DNA from 3 places in the Kocuria sp. GQ42 genome. Region 1 is predicted to be linked to each of the others. Evidence: riboswitches for the same ligand, from Rfam matches in the RefSeq annotation. Region 1 holds a riboswitch; each other region holds the start of a gene.
What was found. Region 1 has a riboswitch for thiamine pyrophosphate ahead of thiM (hydroxyethylthiazole kinase). Riboswitches for the same ligand answer to the same signal wherever they lie in the genome.
Positions count from the first base shown of each region.

Region 2: another riboswitch for thiamine pyrophosphate. It lies ahead of AC6CH6_RS12765 (FAD-dependent oxidoreductase); the one in region 1 lies ahead of thiM (hydroxyethylthiazole kinase).
Region 3: another riboswitch for thiamine pyrophosphate. It lies ahead of AC6CH6_RS14260 (ECF transporter S component); the one in region 1 lies ahead of thiM (hydroxyethylthiazole kinase).

Region 1 covers NZ_JCAXEN010000001.1:711,281-713,532, forward strand. Annotated here, with positions in the region: gene AC6CH6_RS03325 (Rne/Rng family ribonuclease) at 1-74, shown strand, start outside; gene AC6CH6_RS03330 (nuclear transport factor 2 family protein) at 269-1,003, shown strand; TPP riboswitch at 1,053-1,146, shown strand; gene thiM (hydroxyethylthiazole kinase) at 1,189-2,013, shown strand; gene thiE (thiamine phosphate synthase) at 2,010-2,252, shown strand, end outside.
Region 2 covers NZ_JCAXEN010000006.1:12,758-15,009, reverse strand. Annotated here, with positions in the region: gene AC6CH6_RS12765 (FAD-dependent oxidoreductase) at 1-953, opposite strand, end outside; TPP riboswitch at 949-1,052, opposite strand; gene thiE (thiamine phosphate synthase) at 1,068-1,787, shown strand; gene AC6CH6_RS12755 (hypothetical protein) at 1,886-2,252, shown strand, end outside.
Region 3 covers NZ_JCAXEN010000007.1:30,765-33,016, reverse strand. Annotated here, with positions in the region: gene mnhG (monovalent cation/H(+) antiporter subunit G) at 1-171, shown strand, start outside; gene AC6CH6_RS14265 (DUF4235 domain-containing protein) at 232-510, shown strand; TPP riboswitch at 648-767, shown strand; gene AC6CH6_RS14260 (ECF transporter S component) at 858-1,481, shown strand; gene AC6CH6_RS14255 (ABC transporter ATP-binding protein) at 1,478-2,252, shown strand, end outside.

The DNA of each region.
Region 1 (2,252 bases):
GGGCGCCGACCGTCGTCGGCGTCGGCGTCAAGGCCGAGGACCTCACCAGCGGCCGGCCCGCCGACCGGGGCTGACCCGCCCCGCCGAGCAGCACCACGGAGGACCCCGACCGGCACGGTCGGGGTCCTCCGTCGTCGCGGACCGTCACGGACCGTCCCGGCCTGCCCGCCCTCCGCACGGCGGCGTACCGTGGTGCGCACCACAAGCACACCCGGGGCCGCCGTCCCGTCCGCCGGGAGAGCGGCCGCCCGTTCCAGGGAGCATCGCCATGACCAGTGCAGACACCATCCGCACCACCGGCACGGAACTGTTCGTCCACCGGGATCCGTCGGCCGTGGACCGGCACTACACGGAGGACTTCATCCAGCACTCGCCGCTCGCGCCGGACGGGCGCGAGGGTCTCAGGCACTTCGTGCAGAGCATGCCCGACGACTTCCGCGTGGACATGGTCCGGATGCTCGACGACCACGGGACGGTGGCCGTCCACTCGGTGTACGAAGGGCTCGGTCCGGAGCCGCTGGTCGGCTTCGACGTCTTCCGAGTGGAGGACGGACGGATCGCCGAGCACTGGGACGTCCTCGAGCCCCTGCGCACGGGCCCCGACGGCGCCCGCCCCCAGCTCGACGGTCCCGTCGCGGTCACGGACCACGAGCGGACGCAGGACAACAAGCGCATCGCCGCCGAGTGGGTCGAGGCCGCCCTCATCGGGGGCGACCGCCACGCCGTCCAGGACCACATGAGCCCCCGGGGCTGCACCGAGCACACCGGCGGCACACCGGACGGCCCGCAGCCCGCGTACCAGCGGCTGCGCCGGGTGGTCGGCGAGGGGAACTTCGTGCTGACCGTCGCGGAGGCCGCTCCCGGAGAGAACCGCGACGGGGGATCCACCGGAACGGTCGCCTGCTACGACCTCTGGCGCCTCGACGACGGCCGGATCGTGGAGCACTGGGGCGTCGCGCAGCCGGTGCCCCAGCGGATGGCGCACGCCAACGGCATGTTCTGATCCCGTGCGGGGTCCGTGCCGGCTCCCGCACGACGACTAGACTGGCAGCACACCAGACACGGGGTGCCGCACGAGCGGCTGAGAACACACCCGTCGAACCTGATCTAGCCAGTACTAGCGAAGGGATGTCGCAGATGCGCGATGCCGTACCCCCGTCCGACCGCACACCAGGACCCGGGAGGCCGGTGCCGCCGGACCCCGCGCTCGCCGAGGACGCCGCCGCGGCCCTGGAGGACCTGCGCGCCGCGGCGCCGCTGGTGCAGTGCATCACCAACGCCGTGGTCACCAACTTCACCGCCAACGTGCTGCTCGCCGTGGGCGCCTCCCCGGCGATGACCGACATCCAGGGCGAGGGCGGGGTCTTCGCGGAGCTCGCCGACGGCCTGCTCGTGAACACCGGCACGCCCACCGCCGAGCAGCGCGGCGCCGCCTACGAGGCCGTCGGGGCCCGGCGCCGCGCGGGCCGGGCCTGGGTCCTGGACCCGGTCGCGGTGGGTGCCCTGCCCGTGCGCACGGCGCTGGCCCGCGACCTGCTCGGGTTCGAGCCGGCGATCGTGCGCGGCAACGCCTCCGAGGTCATCGCCCTCGCCGGCGGCGCCGGCGGCCGCGGCACGGACACGACCCACGGCGTCGACGCGGCCCGGGACGCCGCCGCCGCGCTCGCCGCGCGGGCCGGCTCGGCCGTGGCCGTGTCCGGGCCCGTGGACCTCGTGCGCTCCCCGGACGGCACCGTGGTCCGGGTGCCGCACGGCACGCCCCTGCTGACCCGCATCACCGGCGGCGGGTGCGCCCTGGGCGCCCTCATGGCCGCGTTCACCGCCGTGCGCACGGACCCGGCCGCCGCGGCGGTGGCCGCCACCACGGTGTACACCCTCGCGGCCGAGGACGCGGCCGCCGACTCCGCCGGGCCCGGCTCCTTCGCCGTGGCGCTGCTGGACCGGCTGCACGCCGTCACCCCGGAGGGGATCGCCGCCCGGGCGGAGCTCGTGCGCGAGGAGGGCGCCCGGTGAGCCCGCGCCTCGACCCCGCCGCCCTGGCCCTGCACCTGGTGACGGACACCGCCCTGAGCGCCCCCCGGACGGTCCCGGACGTCGTGGCCGCCGCCGTGCGCGGGGGAGCGACCATGGTCCAGGTGCGGGAGAAGGACGCCCCGGTCCGCGAGCTCGTCGCCCTGCTGACGGCCGTCGCCGAGCGCGTGGGCCGGCAGGTGCCCGTGCTCGTGGACGACCGCGCCGACGTGTACCTCGCC
Region 2 (2,252 bases), on a different contig from region 1:
AGGTCGTCCTCGCGGGAGGTCGCCCCGATCACCACGGTCCCGTCGGCGCGGGGCACCAAGTAGACGGGCACCCCGTGCACCAGGCCGCGGACCGTGCGCTCGAGCAGCTCCGGCGCCCCGGCGGGGACCCGGGCGCGCAGGATGTCCCCGTGCACCGGCCGCAGCGGCGGGTGCCAGTCCTCCGGCAGTCCTTCGAGCTCACCGAGCCCGGCCCCGGGGGCGAGGACCGTCCAGGTCGCGGAGACCATCCCGCCGCCGGCCAGGCGGACGCCGGTCGCCGCGCCCTCGGCGTTGCGGCGCAGCCCCGTGGCGAGGTCGTGGACGAGGCGGGCCGGTCCGCCGTCGCGCGCGGCCGGGAGCCCGGCGGGCTCCGGGGGGTCGGGGAGTTCCGGGGCGACGAGGGCCGCGAGCAGCCCGGCCACGAGGCGGCGCGGGTCCACCTGGTGGTCGTCGGGGATCCGGAACGCCGCGGACAGCCGCGGGCTCAGGGCCGGCTCGAGGGTGCGGGCGGCGCGCAGGGTCAGCGGCTCCACCGTCATGCCGTGGCGCCCCTGCAGCGCGCGGAGGTCCGCCAGGGCCTGCCGGTCGGCGGCGTCCACGCCGCAGACCAGGGTCTCGGTGGCCCGGTGGCCCACCGTCCCGCCGGCGGCCTGCTCGAGGGCGGCCACGAACGCCGGGTACTCGGCGGCCGAGGCGGTCATGAGGGGGTACAGGGGCTCCTGCTGGTACTGGACCTCGCTCACCGGGGCGAGCATCCCGGCCGCGGCGCGGCTGGCGCCGGAGCCCGGCTCGGGGTCCACCACGACCACCGAGCGGCCGCGGCGGCGCAGCTCCCAGGCGGTGGCCAGGCCGATCACCCCGGCGCCGACGACGGCGACGTCGGCGCGGACGTGTTCGGGCCGGTCGACCAGCGGGTGGGGCGCGGTCGTGGGGGCGGGGTGCGCGGCAGTCACAGGGAACGTCCTTTCCTCCGGCGGCATGACCCGCATCAGGTGTGGCGGTCGGCGCTGGACGCCCTCTCAGCCCCCGGTGGGGCTCCCGCAGAACCGCTGACCTATCATCAGCGTGTGACCCACCCTACCCGTGACGCCTCCGCCCCCGCCGAGTCCTCCCTGCGAGACACCCGGACGGCCCGCCTCCTCGCCGCCCGGCTGTACGTGTGCACGGACGCCCGCCGGGACCGGGGCGACCTCGAGGAGTTCCTGCACGCCGTCTGTGCCGGCGGCGCGGACATCGTCCAGCTGCGGGACAAGAGCATCGACGCGGACGAGGAGATCGCCGCGCTGGAGCTGCTGGGCCGGGTCGCCGCCGAGTACGACGCCCTGTTCGCGGTCAACGACCGCGCCGACATCGCCGCGCTCGTGGGCGCCGACGTCTTCCACGTGGGCCAGCACGACCTCAGCCCCGCCCAGGCCCGGCGGCTCCTGGGCCCCGACGTGCTGATCGGGCGCTCCACCCACGACCTCGGACAGGCCACGGCGGCGCTCGAGGACCCGGACGTCGACTACTTCTGCACCGGGCCCGTCTGGGCCACGCCCACCAAGCCGGGGCGCCCGGCCACCGGGCTGGAGTTCGTCCGCGCGGTCGCCGAGCTGACGGAGGCCCGGCTGGACGCGGACCCGGAGGTCCTGCCCGTGCCGTGGTTCGCCATCGGCGGCATCGACGAGCCGCGGCTCCCGCAGGTGCTGGAGGCCGGGGCGCGCGGCGTCGTCGTCGTCCGCGCCGTCACCGAGGCCCCCGATCCCCGCGTCGCCGCCGGGCAGCTGCGCGGCCTGCTCCCCGCCTGAGCCCGGGGCGAACCGCCGCCCGGCTCACCGTCGGCTCCCCGCCGCCGTCCAGCACGTTCTGAGAGCATGGACGCAGGACGACGACGGAGAGGTGGCCCATGGACCCCGAGCTCGACCCCCAGGTGCGGCACGCGGTGGAGCGCCCCGCGGAGACCGCCCGCGGCCCGGAGGACGCGCAGCTGCGCGTCCGGCTGGCCGGTGAGCCCGCCCGCCGCGCCCTCGGCACGCACTGGGAGCAGGGCCTCCCGGAGGACGCCGCCCCGAGCGACGACCGGCTCGCCGCCGCCGTGCTGCTCGCCACCCTCTTCGGCGACACCTTCTGGCTGGAGCGCGCCGCCCGGCTGCCCAGCGACGTGCCGGGGTGCCCGTCCGCGCCGCCGAGCGGGCTGCTGGAGCTGACCCGGGTGCCGGGCGCCCGGGCGGCCCTGGCCGCCGTGCTCGAGCGCCCGCTGCTGACCGGGCTCC
Region 3 (2,252 bases), on a different contig from region 1:
CTGAACCGGACCACGCTGACCCAGGACGACCTGCAGAAGGTCCTCAACCGCGCCGCGGAGGGCGGGGCGGAGGGCTCCGCGGAGGGCGTCGCCGCGGGACCGCCGGTGCCGAGCCCGGACGGCCGGCGGGCGGACGGACAGCAGACTGACGGATCGCCGGGGACGCGTTAGGCTGGGCAGGATCGACAGGGCGCACCCGCGTCCCCCTCGGACGACAAGGAGCAGCACTCCATGAACACCAAGGTCCTCGAACTCGTGGGCACGGGCCTCTCGCTCGGCGGCGTGGCGCTCTCGCACAAGGTGCTCGGCGCGGCGTGGACGCGCATCACCGGCGACCCGCCCCCCGCCAAGAACCCGGACCCGGACGAGGCCTGGACGGGCATCATCGTCTGGTCGCTCGTGACCGGTCTCGTGGGCACCGTCATCAAGGTCGGCATCTCCCGCCAGATCGCGAAGATGGAGAACAGGCCGCAGACCAACCCCAAGGCCTCGAGCCAGGCCGAGGTCTGAGGCCCGGCGAGCACCTCGCGCAGGGGCCCGCCCGGCCGGACACCGCACCGGTGTCCGGCCGGACGGGCCCCTGCGTCGTTCACCGGCCGTGCGCCGGCCGTGCACGGAGCGGGCGAGGGAGGGGTAGACTCGGTGCCACTGAACGACAGGGGAGCGCCCCGCCGGTGAGACCGGCGCGGCGCTGAGAGTGCGGATCGCCGCAGACCCTCGAACCTGCTCCGGCTAGCACCGGCGAAGGGAGTCGAGCATCTCAGGGGTGCTTCCCCGGGAACGCGCCACCGGCGCGGCCCGCGGAACCCCGTCCCCTCCTGGCACCGACGGCTCGCTGAGCCCAGGAGGAACCCACCGTGAACACCACCACCACCCACCGCCCCGCCCGCCGACCCGGCACGTCCCGCGCGTCGTCCTGGCGCGTCGTCGACATCGTCGTGGCCGCCGTCCTCGCCGCCGTGTGCGCCGTCGTCTTCTGGGCGTGGTCGAACCTGCTCTACCCCTTGGTCGGCACGGCCGCGGTCGCCTACCCGCCCGCCGTGGGGCTGATCGCCGGCGGCTGGCTCGTGGCCGGCGTGCTCGGCGGGCTGATCATCCGCAAGCCCGGCGCCGCGCTGTTCTGCGAGCTGCTCGCCGCCGTGATCGAGAGCTTCCTGGGCACCCACTTCGGCCTGCTGGTCGTGCTCTCCGGGCTCGTCCAGGGCATCGGCGCGGAACTGGCCTTCGCCGCCTTCCGGTACCGCCGGTTCGACGCCCTCGCGGCGGCCGTGGCGGGCGCCGTGAGCGGGATCTTCCTCGGCGTCCACGAGAACATCGTCTACAACTACGAGTGGGCGCTGAGCCACCAGGTGGTCTACGTGGTCCTGGCGGCCGTCTCCGGGGTGGTGCTCGCGGGCCTGCTCATGCAGGCCGTGGTGCGGGCCCTCGCGGCCACCGGCGTGCTGCAGGGTCTCGCGTCGGGGCGGGCCGTGCGGCGATGACGGCTCCCACGACCCCGGGCCCCGTGGTGCCCGCCACCCGCGGGGCGCGGGTCGAGGCCCGCGGCTTCGGCTGGCACCACCCCGGGCGGGACGCGGCGGCGCTGCACGGCCTCGACCTCGTGGTGGAGCCGGGGGAGCGCGTGCTCCTGCTGGGACCCAGCGGGGCGGGCAAGTCCACCCTCCTGCACGCCCTGGCAGGAGTCCTCCACGACGACGACGGGCAGTCCGCCTCCGGCGAGCTGCTGCTCGACGGCATGCCGCCGGAGCAGGCACGCGGCCGGGCCGGGCTCGTGCAGCAGGACCCCGAGTCCCAGGTGGTGCTGTCCCGGATCGGGGACGACACCGCCTTCGGCCTCGAGAACCTCGCGGTGCCCCGGGAGCAGATCTGGCCGCGGGTGCGCGCGGCGCTCGAGGACGTGGGGCTGGACCTCCCCCTCGACCACTCCACCGCGGCCCTGTCCGGCGGGCAGAAGCAGCGCCTGGCGCTCGCGGGCGCCGTGGCCATGAGCCCCGGGCTGCTGCTGCTCGACGAGCCGACCGCCAACCTGGACCCCGCCGGCGTGCGTCAGGTCCGCGACGCCGTGGTGTCCTGCCTCGACCGCAGCGGCGCCACGCTCGTGGTCGTGGAGCACCGTGTCGCCGTGTGGGCCGAGGTCGTGGACCGCGTCGTCGTGCTCGGCCGGGACGGGAGCATCACCCACGACGGCGCGCCGGGCCGGGTGCTCGGCGCCGCGGCCGACGAGCTCAGCGGCGCGGGGGTGTGGGTGCCCG